2 regions of the Streptomyces sp. NPDC005866 genome follow, and region 2 is predicted to be linked to the other one. Evidence: riboswitches for the same ligand, from Rfam matches in the RefSeq annotation. Region 2 holds a riboswitch; the other holds the start of a gene.
The links. A riboswitch is a leader RNA that binds a small molecule or an ion and turns the genes downstream of it on or off. The one in region 2 is predicted to bind cyclic di-AMP.
Positions count from the first base shown of each region.

Region 1: it holds a riboswitch for cyclic di-AMP, as region 2 does, so the genes downstream of both, ABZ396_RS22840 (NlpC/P60 family protein) here and ABZ396_RS19845 (transglycosylase SLT domain-containing protein) in region 2, are expected to answer to the same signal.

Region 1 is NZ_JBEXWP010000015.1:108,459-117,233, reverse strand. It holds gene ABZ396_RS22865 (PspC domain-containing protein) at 1-1,024, shown strand, start outside; gene ABZ396_RS22860 (response regulator transcription factor) at 1,021-1,734, shown strand; gene ABZ396_RS22855 (NlpC/P60 family protein) at 1,778-2,824, opposite strand; gene ABZ396_RS22850 (hypothetical protein) at 3,300-3,653, shown strand; gene ABZ396_RS22845 (tellurite resistance/C4-dicarboxylate transporter family protein) at 3,657-4,625, opposite strand; gene ABZ396_RS22840 (NlpC/P60 family protein) at 4,782-5,927, opposite strand; cyclic di-AMP (ydaO/yuaA leader) riboswitch at 5,936-6,108, opposite strand; gene pcrA (DNA helicase PcrA) at 6,434-8,775, shown strand, end outside.
Region 2 is NZ_JBEXWP010000012.1:160,728-169,502, forward strand. It holds gene ABZ396_RS19830 (ATP-grasp domain-containing protein) at 1-41, shown strand, start outside; gene ABZ396_RS19835 (FAD-dependent oxidoreductase) at 68-1,264, shown strand; gene ABZ396_RS19840 (HAD family hydrolase) at 1,910-2,716, shown strand; gene ABZ396_RS19845 (transglycosylase SLT domain-containing protein) at 2,726-3,214, opposite strand; cyclic di-AMP (ydaO/yuaA leader) riboswitch at 3,218-3,415, opposite strand; gene ABZ396_RS19850 (CocE/NonD family hydrolase) at 4,113-4,937, opposite strand; gene ABZ396_RS19855 (polyprenyl synthetase family protein) at 5,086-6,093, shown strand; gene ABZ396_RS19860 (CHRD domain-containing protein) at 6,291-7,235, shown strand; gene ABZ396_RS19865 (DUF2092 domain-containing protein) at 7,496-8,734, shown strand.

The sequences.
Region 1 (8,775 bases), on a different contig from region 2:
CTCGGCGGACGGCCGCCGCAGAATCGTCGCTCGCAAACCCGACCGAGGCCAGATCGTCGCGCTGCTCCTCATGGTCATCGTGTCCATGGTGTTCGTGGGCAGCGTCAACCTCACCAGCGGTGCCAAGGCCTATCTCCTGCCCGCGGTCCTGGTCGCCGCCGGTGTGGCGCTCGTCTGGCGCCAGGCGGACAACGCCCGCCGGGCCCGCTGGGTCGAGGTCGGCAGCCGGCGCCGTACGCTCTCGTTGCTGCGCGCGGCCGTCGGCGTCCTGCTCGTCACCGCGGGCGTCTCGGGCGTCTTCGTCATGCAGGGCACCGCCGCGCACATCGGGGCGGTGCTCCAGGCCTCGCTCGCCGTTCTCGTCGGCATCACGCTGCTCGCCGGGCCGTACCTCGTGCGGATGACCCAGGACCTCTCCGAGGAGCGGCTGATGCGTATCCGCGCGCAGGAGCGCGCCGAGGTCGCCGCCCATGTCCACGACTCCGTGCTGCACACCCTGACCCTGATCCAGCGCAACGCGGACAGCGCGAACGAGGTGCGCCGCCTCGCCCGCGCCCAGGAGCGCGATCTGCGCACCTGGCTCTACAAGCCCGAGGGCACCGGCAAGGACGAGGCCGACGAGCCCGCCACCCTCGCCGAAGCGGTCCGGCGCAACGCCGCGGAGGTCGAGGACAAGCACGGCGTCCCCATCGAGGTCGTGGTGGTCGGCGACTGCCCGCTCGACGAGCGGACGAGCGCACAGATGCAGGCCGCGCGTGAGGCAATGGTCAACGCCGCCAAGTACGGTGGCGACGGCGGCGCAGTCCAGGTCTACGCCGAAGTCGAGGGCAAGACGGTCTTCGTGTCCGTCCGCGACCGCGGTCCCGGCTTCGACCTCGACTCGATACCCGCCGACCGCATGGGCGTCAGAGAATCGATCGTCGGCCGCATGGAGCGCCACGGCGGCACGGCACGGCTGCGGTCCGTGCCGGGCGGCGGCACGGAGGTCGAGCTGGAGATGGAGAGGGCGGAGAAGACGTCATGAGCGACGCGACCGAGGCGAACGGCCCGGCGGAAGGCACGGAGAAGGCCGGGCGTCGGGTGCGCGTGGTCCTGGTCGACGACCACCGGATGTTCCGTACCGGCGTCCAGGCCGAGATCGGCCAGACCGAGCAGACCGGCGTGGAGGTGGTGGGCGAGGCCGCCGACGTCGACCAGGCGGTCTCGGTGATCACCACGACCCGGCCCGAGGTGGTGCTCCTCGATGTGCACCTGCCGGGCGGCGGCGGCGTCGAAGTGCTGCGCCGGTGCGCCTCGTTGACGGCGGACGCCGACCGGCCGGTGCGCTTCCTCGCGCTGTCCGTGTCGGATGCAGCCGAGGACGTGATCGGGGTGATCCGGGGCGGCGCCCGCGGCTACGTCACCAAGACGATCACCGGCACCGACCTGGTGGACTCGATCTTCCGTGTGCAGGAGGGCGATGCCGTCTTCTCGCCGCGGCTGGCCGGCTTCGTCCTGGACGCCTTCGCCTCCACCGACGCCCCTCCGGTCGACGAGGACCTCGACCGCCTGACCCAGCGCGAGCGCGAGGTGCTGCGTCTGATCGCGCGCGGCTACGCCTACAAGGAGATCGCCAAGCAGCTGTTCATCTCCGTCAAGACGGTCGAGTCCCATGTGTCAGCGGTGCTGCGAAAGTTGCAGCTGTCTAACCGGCATGAGCTGACCCGCTGGGCGACCGCGCGCCGCCTGGTCTGAGGCCGTTCCGGCAAGGGGCGGATACGCACGGAGGCCGATGGGGTCACACGACCCGTGTCGCCCCGGCCAACGGCATCTCGTCGATGGGGGCGATCCGCACCGGGGCCGATGGATTGGGGGCGTGGATCATCTGGCCGTTGCCGATGTAGATGCCGACGTGACTGATGCCCGAGTAGAAGAACACCAGGTCGCCCGGCTGGAGTTCGGAGCGCGAGACGCGGCGGCCGGCGTTGATCTGGGCGTAGGTGGTACGCGGGATGGAGACGCCGGCGGAGCGGTAGGCGGCCTGGGCGAGTCCCGAGCAGTCGAAGGCGTTGGGGCCTGTCGCGCCCCAGACGTAGGGGCTGCCGAGCTTGGCGTAGGCGTACGCCACGGCGGCCGCGGCCCGGGAATCGGGGGCGGCGACGCTGCCCGGGGCCAGGGTGGCGCGGGCGTCGGAGGCCGAGCGGGAGGCGCGGCCGGCCGTGACCGCCGCCCGCTGCTGCGGCGCGAGCCGGTCCAGCAGCCGCCGGGCCTCGCCGAGCTTGCCGCTGATGGCCGTCTTCTGCCGCTTCAGCTCGGCCTGCCGGGATCGCAGCGATGTCAGCTCGACATGCGCCGCCCCGCGTAACCGCTCGATCTCCCGCAGCTGTTGGCGTACCCGCGCCACCGCGCCGGCCTGCCGGGCACCGGCCCGCTCGGCGAACGCGGCGTCGTCCAGGTACCGGTCGGGATCGCTGGAGAGCGCGAGCTGCCACGCCGGATCGATACCGCCGGCGCGGTACTGCGCGGCCGCTGCCGAACCGAGCGCTTCCCGCGCGGAGTTGAGCTTCTCCTGCTTGCGGGCGCTCTCGTCCTGCAGCGCATTGAGGCGCCGCTGCTCCGCATCGGACTTCTCCCTCGCTCCGTCGTACTTCTGGGTGGCTGCCTCGGCCTCCTTGTACAGCTGGTCCACCTTGGTCTTCACCTGCGCCGGTGTCAGTTGCGGCTCGGCGTGTCCGGTCCCTTCGAAGCCCGTCGCGGTGGCCGCGCCCGCCAGGGCGAGGGTTGCGGCCGTGCGGGCCGTATTGCCGCTGAGCGAGCGCTGTCGGGGCTTGCGGTGCGCTGCCACCTGGACTCGTCACGTCCTTTCGTACGACCGCCGTGTCGTCCGTACGCGCGCCATGGAGAGCACGCATGCGGCCGCCGGGGGTGCGGATTGCGCGTCCGGCGGCGGCCCGCACAGGGGGAGAGGGCCGCCGCCGGACTTTCTCGGCGGTGGTGCCCGACTGCCGCCCCTGGCCCGGGCGGCGGTGGGGAGTCGGTCACCTGGGGGAGGACGCTAGGCCGGAGCGTGTCGGCTCGGTGACGCGATGCACGGAATTGGTGTGACCGGATCGTTACCCGACGGTATGTGACCGGGATTCTGGTCCGGAGTCGTCGGCTTCACGGGGCGTGATGACCGAAGCGGCGGTTCCGGGGGCGAGCGGGGGGCACGGGGTGCTATGGGGTGCATATATGCGACGCCGTGGAGGCGTTGGCCGCGGGTGCCGCGGGGAGGGGCCGGTGCGGGGCGCCCCCGGGGGCCCTGATTAGGCTCCGGTGCCATGGGCGTACTCATCCATCTCTTCGTCGGCCTGCACATCATCGGCATCGCCGCGCTCCTCGGCGGCTTCCTCACCCAGATGAAGGCGATGGGCCAGGGCACGGCCCGGTTCGTCCCCGGAATGCTGCACGGCGCGTTCACCATGCTCGTGACCGGTGTGATCCTGGTCGGCCTCAACGAGGCCGACCACCACCACGTCAACACCGTCAAGATCGGCGTGAAGCTCGCGCTGCTGATCGTGATCCTCGGACTCGTCTATGTGAAACGGGACGACGAGAAGGTGGAGAAGGGGGTCTTCGGCCTGGTGGGCCTGCTGACCGTGGTGAACATCTTCATCGCCGTGCTGTGGACGTGACCCTCAGGAAGTCCTCCTGAGGGCGGCGCGGGTGGCCGCCACCGCGCCGGCGGCCGCCACCAGCCAGGCCGCCACCGCGACCCACACCAGCACCCGCCCCGGCCACTTCAGCCACGGGATGCCGACCGCGGCCGCGACCGACAGCGTCGCCGCGGCCGTCATCCCCATCGGGAACACCGCCGCCCAGCGGCGCATGTCGTAACGCGGCCGGGGCCGTGCCACCTCGGCGGCCAGCAGGACGGCGTACCAGGCAAGGGCCAGGGTGAGCAGCGCCACCGTCATCGTGCGCAGGACGCCCCGGTCGTCGTTGTTCCACAGGTACAGCCGCGCGCTGTCGGCGGCCAGCAGCTGCGCCCCGGCCAGCGCGGAGATCGCGAGCGCGCCGCCCGCGATCCAGTGGTCGCCGGGCCCCTCGACGACCTGCCGCCACTCGAAGCAGGCCACGGCGAACCCGTACAGCACCAGCCCCAGCCAGAACAGCACCAGCGCCGTGTGCGCGAGCCACGCGGTCGTCAAGGCCGCCGCCAGCGTCGCTCCCAGCACGGCCAGCCCCTGCGTGGCGACACAGCTCAGGAACACCGCACCGGGCATGCGCCGCGTCCGGTGCCGTACGACGAGGACCAGCAACGGCGGCCACAGCACCGCCGACAGCGCCAGCAGGGCTTCGGCCAGGGGCTGCCAGCCGAGCGCCGAGAACCGCGTCCCGAGCACCGTGGTAGCCGCCACGGCGGTGAGCGCGCCCGGCGTCGCCGCCTCCGTCACCCACCGCCGACGGTCCTCCAGCAGCCGTACGGCGAACTCCGCGGCCAGCCCCGCCCAGGCCACGCAGGCCAGCACCAGCGCGACCCGGGACACGGTCTCCGCCCCCGCCAGATGCAACCCCACCGACACGATGGCGGTGGCCATCACCGCGGCCCCGGACGCTGGCGAACGCTGCGCCCACCAGGCGCGAAGGTGTGAAATACCGGACATGCTCCTGATGCTAGGGAGCCTCGCGCGCCATGCGAGCGGGGCACGCGCGCGTGCCGCACGAAATGCGCGCCGCGCGGGGCCAGGCCTCGCGCCGGCGCCCGAGCAACGCCCGGCGCCCGCGTGCAGCGCTTACGCTCGGCGCCCGCGCCCGCGTGCTCAGGCCGGTCGCACCACGCTGTGGATGATTGACTCGCCTCCGTAAAAGATCGACTCCTCGCGGACGTACGTGCCGGGCTTCGGGGCGTGGATCATCATGCCGTTGCCGATGTAGATGCCGACGTGGGTGACGTCGTCGTAGAAGAAGACCAGGTCGCCGGGCCGGGCGTCGGCGAGGGAGACAGTGGTGCCGGCGTTCACCTGGTCGTACGTGGTGCGCGGCAGGGAGACGCCCGCGGCCTTCCAGGCGGCCAGGGAGAGGCCGGAGCAGTCGTAGGAGCCGGGGCCCGTGGCGCCCCAGACGTACGGCTTGCCGATCTGCGCGCGGGCGAAGCTGATCGCCTTGGCGGCCTTCGTCGCGTAGGAGGACGAGGACGAGGAGGAGGAGCCGCTGGAGGTCGACGTAGATGACGACGACGTGTCCTGCTTCGCGGCCGCCGCCTGCTGCTTCGCGAGCTCCGCCGCCTTGCGCACCGCCTCCGCCTTCTTCTTCTTCTTCTCGATCTCCGCCAGCCGCGCCTTCTCCTGGGCCGTCAGCTGCGACAGCAGCTCCCGCGCGGAGGCCAGCTTGGTCTGGACGGTGGTCTTGGCGGTCTTGAGGCCGTCCTGTGTCTCGGTGAGCGTCTCCAGGCTCTTGGCGGCCTCCTGCCGCTTCTTCATGGTCGCGGACTGCTGTGTGACGTAGTCGTCGACCGCGTCCTTCTGACGCGAGGTCAGCCGGCTCATCAGCTGCGTCTGGTCGAAGTAGTCCTGCGGGCTGTCCGCGAGCAGGAAGGTCGCCGTGTCGGGGGCGCTGGCCCCGGTCCGGTACTGGGCCGCGGCGAACGCACCCAGTTCCTCACGCGCCTTGTTGAGCCGGTCGGTGCGCTGGGCGACGTCGTCGAGCAGGGTGTCGACGCGGTTGCGCTGCTTGCCGGTCTTCTCCTTGGCCGCGTTGTACTTCTCGGTGGCGGACTCAGCCTGCCGGTAGAGGGCGTCGACCTTCTTCTCGACCTCCTCCAGGCTGGGCTTGCCGTCCGCGGAGGGCGCGGCGTTGGCCGTCTGGGTGAGCAGGGCCACGGAGGTGAGGGCGGCGGTGGCCAGGGCGGGGGTGCGTATGCCTGCTACGTGCGTTGCGGACGGGCGCGACTTGCGGTGCGACGCCAACGGGGGCGACTCCTTCCGTGCTCCGCCTACCGAGTTAGCTGTCGGGTTCGGGCGGGTGGTTCGGAAGGGTTGCCCTACGGTCCGTCCCCCGGTGGGGGGTCGGGACCGATTCACCCCAGGGTCGGTGTGGGTCCCCGGCTCCGGATGCGCGGCGGCACCCTGGACTCGGCGGAGGCCGTGCGGCCCGGCGACGTTCGCCGGTGGGGGTCGTACGGCCCGCCCGGCACGCTAGCCAACTCGTGTGCTCCGTGTGAAGGTTGATGTTCGATATGCCCCATACATTTTCGTGACCTTAGTGTTGCGGCTCATTCGGATCGGTTGATCAAGGAGGGTATGGGATGATTTGTCCTGAGCGGTCGAGCGGTCCGCGCCCCCGGGCGGACGGGCGCGCACATGTTCACGGCGTGTGATCACCCACTGTGAGGGGATGATTCTGGTGGGTGGCCGGGGTTGAGTTTCCGGGGCGGGGGCCGGTTGTCGGTGGGGCGCCCTAGACTCGGAGAGCGATGAGCAGCCTCTTTGACGACAGCTTCCTGGCGAGCCTCCAGCCCCCGCGCGGCCACGAGGAGGAACCCCCGCCGCCGCCCGAGGACGAGCACGTACCGGAGCCGGTTCCGGACGACCTGTTCGGCGGGAAGTTCGACGTGCCCCCGGACCGTGACGCCTACTACCGCGGCGGCGCCGCCCGCCCGGCCCTGGACGCGGCCGCGCTCCTGGAGGGGCTGAACGACAACCAGCGGGCGGCCGTCGTGCACGCCGGCTCCCCGCTGCTGATCGTGGCCGGCGCCGGTTCCGGCAAGACGCGGGTGCTCACCCACCGCATCGCCTATCTGCTCGCCGCGCGCAATGTGCACCCGGGCCAGATCCTCGCGATCACCTTCACCAACAAGGCCGCGGGCGAGATGAAGGAACGCGTCGAGCACCTCGTCGGCCCGCGCGCGAACGCGATGTGGGTGATGACCTTCCACAGCGCGTGCGTGCGGATCCTCCGGAGGGAGAGCAAGAAGCTCGGCTTCACCTCCTCCTTCTCCATCTACGACGCCGCCGACTCCAAGCGCCTGATGGCCCTGGTCTGCCGCGACCTGGACCTCGACCCCAAGCGCTACCCGCCCAAGTCCTTCAGCGCCAAGATCAGCAACCTCAAGAACGAGCTGATCGACGAGGAGGACTTCGCCGCCCAGGCGAGCGACGGCTTCGAGAAGACCCTCGCTCAGGCATACGCCCTCTACCAGTCGCGGCTGCGCGAGGCGAACGCCCTCGACTTCGACGACCTGATCATGACGACGGTCAACCTGCTGCGTGCCTTCCCGGACGTCGCCGAGCACTACCGCCGCCGCTTCCGGCACGTCCTGGTCGACGAGTACCAGGACACCAACCACGCCCAGTACGCGCTCGTGCGTGAGCTGGTCGGTAGCGGCGCGCGCGCCGACGAGGCCGACGCACCGCCGAGCGAGCAGGACCTCCAGCCCGCCGAACTGTGCGTGGTGGGTGATGCCGACCAGTCGATCTACGCCTTCCGGGGCGCGACGATCCGCAACATCCTCCAGTTCGAGGAGGACTACCCGAACGCGACGACGATCCTCCTGGAGCAGAACTACCGCTCCACGCAGACGATCCTCTCCGCCGCCAACGCGGTCATCCAGCGCAACGAGTCCCGCCGCCCGAAGAACCTGTGGACCAACGCGGGCGCGGGCGCGCAGATCACCGGCTATGTCGCCGACACCGAGCACGACGAGGCGCAGTTCGTCGCCGACGAGATAGACCGTCTGACGGACGCGGGCGAGGCGAAGGCGGGCGATGTCGCCGTCTTCTACCGCACCAACGCGCAGTCCCGTGTCTTCGAGGAGATCTTCATCCGCGTCGGCCTGCCCTACAAGGTGGTCGGCGGGGTCCGCTTCTACGAGCGCAAGGAGGTCCGGGACGTCCTGGCCTACCTCCGGGTCCTCGCCAACCCCGAGGACTCGGTGCCGCTGCGCCGGATCCTCAACGTCCCCAAGCGCGGTATCGGCGACCGTGCGGAGGCGATGATCGACGCCCTCGCCCAGCGCGAGAAGATCAGCTTCCCGCAGGCGCTCAAGCGCGTCGACGAGGCGTACGGCATGGCCGCCCGGTCGACGAACGCGGTCAAGCGGTTCAACACGCTGATGGAGGACCTCCGTACGGTCGTGGAGTCCGGGGCCGGACCGGCCACCGTTCTCGAGGCGATCCTCGAACGCACCGGCTACCTCGCCGAGTTGCAGGCCTCCACGGACCCGCAGGACGAGACCCGGATCGAGAACCTACAGGAACTCGCCTCCGTGGCACTGGAGTTCGAGCAGGAGTCCGGGGAGAACGAGGCATCGGGCGGCCTGTCCGACTTCCTGGAGCGGGTGGCGCTGGTCGCCGACTCCGACCAGATCCCCGACGAGGACGAGGACGGCTCCGGCGTCATCACCCTGATGACCCTGCACACCGCCAAGGGCCTCGAATTCCCGGTGGTCTTCCTGACCGGCATGGAGGACGGCGTCTTCCCGCACATGCGCGCCCTCGGCCAGACCAAGGAGTTGGAAGAGGAGCGGCGCCTCGCGTACGTCGGCATCACGCGCGCGCGGGAGCGGCTGTATCTCACGCGGTCGTCGATGCGCAGCGCCTGGGGGCAGCCGTCGTACAACCCGCCCTCGCGTTTCCTGGAGGAGATCCCGGCCGGGTATCTGGAGTGGAAGCGGACCGGGGCGATGGCGCCGGTGTCCTCCGGGCCCGCGTCGGGCGTGGCGGCCTCGCTCTCCTCGACCCGCTCGCGGTCCTCGGCGTCGGGCGCGTCCGGCTTCGCCACCCGGCGGACCGCGGAGAAGCCGGTGGTCTCGGTGGC
Region 2 (8,775 bases):
GGCGGACCAACCACCGCGGCTCCAGCACCTCCACGAAGTAGGCACCACGTTCCTGGGGAGGGACTTCGTGATTCAACCGGTAGCAGTCATAGGTGCCGGGCCCTTCGGCCTGTCCACCGCCGCCCATCTGCGGGCGCGCGGCATCCCCGTCCGGGTCTTCGGAGACCCCATGGTCAGCTGGCGTGACCACATGCCCGAGGGCATGCTCCTGAAGTCGACGCCCGCCGCCTCCAACCTCGACTGCCCGCAGCGCGGGCACACCCTCGCCGACTACTGCGACGCGGTGGGCACACGCAGGCTGGTGACCGACGAGGACATCATCCCGGTGGAGACGTTCATCGGCTACGGCGAGTGGTTCCAGCAGAAGCTGGTGCCCGAGCTGGAGCGGGTGCGGGTGGTTTCCGTGGACCGCAGCAAGGCAGCCGGGTTCGAACTCGAACTGGACTCGGGTGAGTTGTTCACGGCCCGCGCTGTCGTCGTCGCCACCGGCCTGTCGGGGCTCGCCCACCTCCCCGCGGAGCTCGTGAAAGTGTCGGCGGACGCGCCCACGGGACCGTTCTCGCACAGCTCCCAGCACCACGACCTCACCCGTTTCTCCGGCAAGGAGCTGATCGTCGTCGGCGCCGGGCAGTCCGCGCTGGAGACGGCGGCTCTCGCGGCCGAGGCGGGCGCCCAGGTGCGGGTGGTCTCACGCGGGCGCGGCAAGGTCGCCTTCGGCGCCCCGCCCTGGGACCAGCCCCGGCTGCGCCCTGAGTCCCCGTTCGGGCGGGCCTGGTCGCTGTGGGCGCTCAGCTACTACCCGCACCCCTACCGCTACCTCCCCGCCCGCACCCGTCACTACCTGGTCCGCCGGGTGCTCGGCCCGCTCGGCGCCTGGTGGCTGCGCGACCGCTTCGAGGGCAAGGTCCAAGTCCACGAAGTCGCCGGCGTGACCTGCGCCGACATCTCCGACGGCGCCCCGGTCCTCACCGTCCGCACCCACGACGGCCGCACCGACCGGCTCACCGCCGACCACGTCGTGGCCGCCACCGGCTACCGAGTGGACGTCGCGGCGATGGACTTCCTCGGCCCCGAGCTGCGCACCCGCGTCACGGTCAGCCGCGGCGCCCCGGAACTCGGCGCCGGATACGTCTCCTCCATGCCCGGCCTGTACTTCACCGGCCTGCCCGCGGCAGCGTCGTACGGCCCGGTGATGCGGTTCGTGTGCGGGACGCAGTTCGCCTCGCCGCGCCTGGCCAAGCACCTGGCTGCTACCCACGCATGACAACCGCCCGCCAGGCCGGGCCGGTTCGCCACCCGCCACCCGCTCGGGGGCCGGGCCGCCACCCGACCCCGAGGTCGCGCCACCACCACCCTCCCCCGGGGGCCGGGCGCCTCAACAGGTCCCGCCTCGCGTCCATTTCGGCGTCGTCGCAGTCCCCGTCGAACCAGAGTCCGAGCCGCCGGACCTCCTTGGTGCACAGCGCGCCGCCGACCGGGTCCTCGGGACAGTTGCCGAGCGTCTCGAAGCCGTCCAGGAGTCAACACGCCTAGTTCCAGCGCGCCTCGCCCGGGTCCGCCAGGTCCCTTTCGGCCTCGTACTGGCTCTCCGTGTCGCAGCCGGTCGCCACCTACGGTCTGCGATCGTCGTCATCGTCAACACGCTCAGGAACGGAACGACAGCGCCTAGGTCCCCGGCCTCGGATCCCGCGGGAACCGCTCCAGCACCCCGGTCGCCGCCGCCGGCAGATGCGCCCGGAACTCTCCTGACCGCTCCGTCACCACGGTCGCCCTCGTCCGATCGTTGCGATCAACCCACCGCCAACGTAACGCGCCCCACTGACAACGCCCCATCACGGAGAGAGCGGGCGCCGCTTGAGGCCAAAACACACAATGAGTCTCAGGGGCGTGCTGTCCGTATTCTCTGATCATGGTCCCACCCTCCCCGTACTCACTGATCGCCACCGACCTGGACGGCACGCTGCTGCGCGCCGACGACACCCTGTCGGAACGGTCACTTGCCGCACTCGCGCGGGCCGGCCGGGCAGGCGCCCGGCACCTCGTGGTGACCGGGCGCCCCGCGCCGAGAGTGCGCCCCCTCCTGGACGACCTCGGCTGCACGGGACTCGCGGTCTGCGGCCAGGGCGCGCAGGTCTACGACGCCGGCGCGGCTCGGATGCTGTGGTCGGTCACTCTGGACCGGGAGCTGGCGGAGACCGCCCTCGGCAAGATCGAGGCCGAGGTCGGGCAGGTCTACGCGGCGGTCGACCAGGACGGCGTGGACGGGCTCACGCTCATCGAGCCGGGCTATCTGATGCCCCATCCCACGCTGCCCGCGTTGCGCGTCGACCGGCGCGACGATCTGTGGTGCGCGCCCATCAGCAAGGTGCTGCTGCGCCACCACACCCTGACTGACGACGAGCTGGCGGCGACCGCCCGCTCGGTGGTGGGGTCGCTGGCGACGGTCACCATGTCGGGACCGGGGACCGTCGAGCTCCAGCCGTGCGGGGTGACCAAGGCGACCGGGCTCGCGCTGGCCGCCGGCCACCTGGGGCTGAGTCCCGAACAAGCCGTCGCCTTCGGGGACATGCCCAACGACATCCCCATGTTCGACTGGGCGTCCCACGGGGTGGCGATGGCCAACGCCCATCCCGAACTCAAGACGGTGGCCGACGAGATCACCTTGTCGAACGAGGACGACGGCATCGCCGTCGTCCTCGAAAGACTCTTCCGCTGACGGCGCCGGTCAGTACGCGCCGTGCACGTTGTCGATCGAGCCGTACCGCGCGGCGGCGTAGTTGCAGGCGGCGGTGATGTTCGCGACCGGGTCGTAGATGTCGAAGGACGTGCCGGCCACGTGGTAGGTGCTGAACGTCGGGGCGATCACCTGGAGCAGGCCCTTGGACGGGATGCCGGCGGCCGCGTTGGAGTCCCACAGGTTGATTGCCTGCGGGTTGCCGGACGACTCGCGGATCACGTTGCGGTAGATGCCGTTGTAGCTGCCCGGGATGTTCTTCTCGGCCATGATCGCGAGCGACTCGCGGATCCAGCCGTCGAGGTTGTTCGGGTACCCGGCGGTCGTCGTCGCGGCCGTCGTGGGGGTGGAGGTGGCGGCGGAGGCGGTGGTCGCCCCGATGAGCGGGAGGGCGAGAACGGCGGCGCCGGTGCCGGCGACGGCGAGCGTGCGGGCGATGCGGTTACGGCGGGGACGGCGGTGCTGAGCGGCAGCAGGCATGGCAAAGTTCCTCTCCGTCGCCTACGAGGTGAGCTGTCGGGTTCGGGCCCGGGGAGTGCCCGGCCGCGCCGCCCGAAGGCGAGGCGACTTCACCCCTAGCCGTTCCGGTACGACGTCCGTCACTGACGTCGGTCGCCCGGTCCGGCGACTTACCTGGTTCCCCCGCTCCTGCCGTGCGAATGGACTTGTCGATGGGTCAAGACGGGCGGCGGCAGGATTCGGCGTCCGCCCGGCGAGCGGGAACGTATGCGAGAGCACATGTCCGGAACAAGTGCCGGATTCACACAACGCACCGATTGACCTTGATCTGAGTCGTATGGGGCGCTTGATCCTTTGCGGCTGCCAAGCCTCAACTCGCCCACAGGAAACGGAAAGGGAGCCGCACTTGCCGTCATTGCGGCAGCCCTGCCCACGTGACCTACTTCACGGAACGGCAATTACGGCAAATAGGACATGAGGGGATTTGTGAAATCCGTCTTTCCGGGCATCAGTGGAAAAGCGTATCGTCGTCATTCGTGCGGATTGCCCCGATTGGGATGGGTGAAGCGGTGCGCACCACGGGCGATTTCGAAGATTGCCCGAATTGTCTTGTTCGGCGAAATTCCGGCTTGATGAGGGCGAACCGATGGGCTCGACCGGCAGTGGGCGGCCGGCCGCGGGTTCTGCTCATCCGGTTCATCTGGTCGTGTACGTCTCCGGCGCCCCCCGTGAACTCCGTACGGTCCGGGTATGCGCGCGTGCCGCTGATCGAGCGCGGCCGGGAGGCTGACGCCCGACGGCTCCGCCCGCTTGGGTGCCTCGAACCGCTCGGGTGCCTCCAAGGCGATCGGCTGGCCCAAGGTCCCGGAGCGCGCCGGAAGTTCGAGTGTGCTCTGCCGGTCGGCGTACGTGATTCCGGTCACCTTGGGGGAGGGGTCGGCGGGCTCGCCGAACAGGCGGCGGGCGGGGTGGCTGTCCGCGCGCTCATGTCCATCGCGAGGGCGGAACCTCCGCCGCACAACGCGTCGTTGTCATAGCGGCCGTCCGTGGAGCGGGCCACGGCGACCGCCTTGAGCGGCTCGGGCGCGAGGGCCGTCATTCGGAGGGAGATGCAGCCGCCCCAGGAGGTGCCGACCATGCCGACGTTCCCGTTGCGCCGGAGCCGCGCCGTCGGCCGCTCGACGGTCGCGGGCCTGTCCGCCGGCCGGGGACGTGACCGTGGCCCGTGGAGCAGTGGGTGGCGCCGGTGGCCTCGTGGGGTTGTCCGGTCGGTGAGCGGGTGGGGCGGCGTCTGGCCGGTGAGCCGATGGGGGAGGTGTTCGAGCGGCGCGCGTGGGCGGGCTCGGCCGTTCTTGGGTGCCTCGCGCGCGTGGGCGGGCTCATCCGTCCTCGGGTGCCACGCGCGCGTGGGGGGCGACGTCCGGACGGCGAAGGGATGCGGAGGTCCTCGTGTGTGGTCTCGTAGGGCATGGATGTACGGGTACGGTCGGCGCGATGTGCCCCCGTCGGCTTTGGCGGGCGGCGGACGGGGTACCTCCGGGCAGGTGACGTCAGCCGGGGAAGAGGTGACCGTTCGTGGTCGGCGGTCTGCCGGACGGTCCGGTGTCGGACCCGGTGACGGCGCTGGTCCGGGCCGCGGTTCACCCTCCGGTCCAGGACACGGCTTACGCCTCGGTTCGGGACAACTGTCGGTACTTCCTGTTAAGTCAGTGGATGTCAGGTCGTATCGGCTGATCAAAAACATACCGGTCGTGATCCGATAGTGCCCGGGGTGTAACGGTGGGCGCTATCGGTGATCGAAACCTGACCGGATACGCTGACTTGAGTGATGGCAGCGACCTATCGACAAACCGTGTAACCGCCAGTGGACACCAGCAGACAGGAGACCCCTCGTGACCGTCGGGCCGTTCGGGCTGAGCGTGCGGGACCAGGCTCTGGAAGCCGATGTCCAGGCCGGATTGACGGCTGTCGAGGAGGGCTTGCTAGAAGCCACCAAAAGTGAGGTCCCGTTCATCACGGAAGCCGCGCAGCACCTCGTGCGGGCCGGCGGGAAGCGGTTCCGGCCGCTGCTGGTGATGCTGGCCGCGCAGTTCGGTGACCCGTACGCGCCGGGCGTCGTGCCGTCGGCCGTGGTCGTCGAGCTGACCCACCTCGCGACGCTGTACCACGACGACGTCATGGACGAGGCCGCCGTGCGGCGCGGTGTCGACAGCGCCAACACTCGCTGGGGCAACTCGGTCGCCGTCCTCACCGGTGACTTCCTGTTCGCCCGCGCCTCCCAGATCCTCGCCGACCTCGGACCCGAGGCGGTGCGGGTCCAGGCCCTCGCGTTCGAACGGCTGGTGACGGGCCAGATCCTGGAGACGGCCGGGCCGTCGGACGGGCGTGACCCGGTCGACCACTACCTCGACGTGCTCGGCGGCAAGACCGGCTCGCTGGTGGCGGTCTCCTGCCGCTTCGGCGCGATGATGTCCGGCGCCGACGAGACGGTCGTGGACGTCCTCACCCAGTACGGCGAACGCCTCGGTGTCGCGTTCCAGCTCGCAGACGACGTCCTGGACATCGCCTCCGACTCCCACGAGTCCGGGAAGGTCCCGGGGACCGACCTCCGCGAGGGCATCCCCACGCTTCCGGTGCTACAGCTGCGGGAGCGGGCGGCGCGGCTGGGGCTGGCCGAGGACATCGCACTGTGCGAGCTGCTGGACTCCGACCTCACGGACGACGCGCGGCACGCGGAGGCCCTGACGGCCCTGCGGGCGCATCCGGCGCTGGAGCAGGCGCGTCGGGACACGGTCCGCTACGCGGAGGAAGCCCGGGCCGCGCTGGCCCCGCTGTCCGAATGCGGCGCGAAGGTGGCGCTTCTGGAGCTGTGCGACGCGGTGGTGCACCGGGCCAGATAGTTCCCAGGCCCGAATCTCCCGGAAGCCGAAGGCGACGGGCAGCCCGCGCGGCGCCAAGGTCACCTCACCCGAGGCGCGAACTATTTGTGGCGCACGTCACACAACTGGACTGAGTCCACTGTGCGACCCGCTCCGTACTCCTCCCGGGAAAGTCGACGCAAGAGGCGTCGGATCGCACAGGGGGATAAAACGGACTCATGGGCATCAACGCAAAGCGTCGCAAGAGCCTCGTCGCAGCGGCCATCACCGTGACCGCTCTCAGCGGTGCCGCCGTCCCGGCAGCCGCCGCCACCAGCCCAAGCCCCAGCTCTACCGACTCCGTCGTCCTCGTCGCCAGTCTGCGCGGTGCCAACGAGGTGCCCGTCGCCGGTGGGGCCGCCGTCGGGGACAAGGACGGCACCGCTCTGGAATTCATCCAGGTCAAGGGGGACCAGGTGACCGTCGCCCTGACTTGGCGTGGCACCGGCAGGCCCACCGATCTGCAGATCAACCAGGGCGCCAAGGGCGCCAACGGAGGAATGAAGATCGACTTCGGGAACCTGCTGAGGACGGCCAAGGGCAACAGCGTCACCGGCAGCGTCAAGGTCACCGACAAGGCCCTGCTCAAGCAGCTCACCACCGACCCCGGCGCCTTCTACGCCAACCTGCGCACCGCCGAGTTCCCCGGCGGCGCCGTCCGCGGCCAGCTGCACGCCGTCACCACCGTCTCCGACCTCAAGAACGGCGACCTGAAGAACGGCGGCTTCCAGGCCTCCGTCGTCACCGGCAAGCAGATCTACGAGTGCAAGCCCGCCACCGGCGGCGGCTATGCCTTCGCCCAGCGTGATGTCAGCGCCAAGCTCGACTTCGGCATCCGGCACTCCTACGTCGCACCCAACTCCGGCACCCCCCAGTGGGTCGCACCCGACGGCAGCGCGGTCACCGGAACCGTCCTGACCAAGACGGCGAACGGTGACGGCAACATTCCCGAGCTCGACCTCAAGGCCACGCAATCGGGCAAGAAGCACGGACTGCTCGCCCACACCGGCGAGGTCCTGCGCCTGAACACCGTCGGCGGCGTCGCCCCGGCCGGCTCCTGCACCCCGGGCGCCGTCGTCGGCGTCCCCTACCAGGCCGACTACGTGTTCGTGCAGCTCCACTGAGTGAACAGAGCAAGTGACAGTAGGTGACAGGAGGCGCCTCCGCCGCAACGACCCCTACGGGTCGGTGGAGGCGCCTCCACCCTTGTGTCATACCGCAGGCGTACGCGGAGTTGGCTCCCGGGTCTGACGCTTCTGAGGCTCCCATTTGGTGAGATGGAAACCACGGAAATCACCACCACTCACCGATTCGGGTGAGAATGGCGGCTCAGGGTGGGACACGTGCGAGCACAGCCGCCGCCGACGACGGAGGTAAGGCACACATGGCACCGTACGAAAACGACGACAGCACGGGGGTCGCGCAGGCCGACGACGAGCTGCGCGCCCAGCGGCGGCGCAAGGCCGCACGGTACGTCGTCCCGGTCACGGTGATCGGCGTGGCCGCGGCCACGATCGGGCTGGTCCCGGCGCTCGCCAACTCCGGCGACCCGAACCTGCCGAAGATCACCGCGCAGGAACTCATCAACAAGATCGCCAAGTCGGACGTGCAGCAGCTGTCCGGCACGGTGAAGATCAGCACCGACCTCGGGCTGCCCGACCTCGGTGGCCTGCAGAGCAGCCTGATGTCCGGCGCGACCCAGGGCGGCGGCGGCTCGTCCGCCGACCCGTCGACCAAGCTCACCGAGCTGGCCTCCGGCACGCACACGCTGCGCGTGGCCGCCGACGGGCCCGAGAAGCAGAAGGTGTCGCTGCTGGAGAGCGGCGCCGAGTACAGCCTCATCCACAACGGCACGAACGTGTGGGGCTACGACAGCAAGTCCAACGAGGTCTACCACTCCACCGCCGCCGACTCCGGCAAGGCCGGGCAGCAGGAAACCCCGGCCACGCCCAAGGACTTCGCCGACGAGGTCCTCAAGTCGGTCGACGACACCACGTCGGTGACGGTCGACGGCACCGCCCAGGTCGCCGGCCGCGACGCCTACCGGCTCGTCATCAAGCCCAAGCAGTCCGGTACGACGGTCGGCGCGATCAGCATCGCGGTGGACGCCAAGACCGGCACGCCGCTGAAGTTCACGCTCACCCCGTCGAGCGGCGGCGCGGCTGTGATCGACGCCGGCTACACCCAGGTCAGCTTCGCGAAGCCGGCCGCCTCGACCTTCGACTTCACCCCGCCCAAGGGCGCCAAGGTCACCGAGGGGGACAGCCTCGACAAGGCGAACAAGACAGACAAGGGCGACAAGGGCGACAAAGTAACCAAGACGCCCGGCCAGGGCACTCCCGGGGAGCTCGGCAAGAACGGCTTCGACGTCCTCGGTAAGGGCTGGAACTCCATAGCCGTCCTCGACACCGGCAGCAAGGGCGGGCTGCCCACCGGCTCCGCCTCCGGCGGCGGTGACGTGAGCGGCTTCCTCGGCTCGCTCGGTGACCCGGTCTCCGGCAAGTTCGGCAAGGGCACGGTCTTCTCCACCCGGCTGATCAACGCCCTGATGACGGACAACGGCAAGGTGTACGTCGGCGCGGTGGACAAGGCGGCGCTGGTGAAGGCGGCGAACGCGGGGTAACAAGGGCGGGACAGGGTACCGAAGTGCCCTGTCCCGCACGA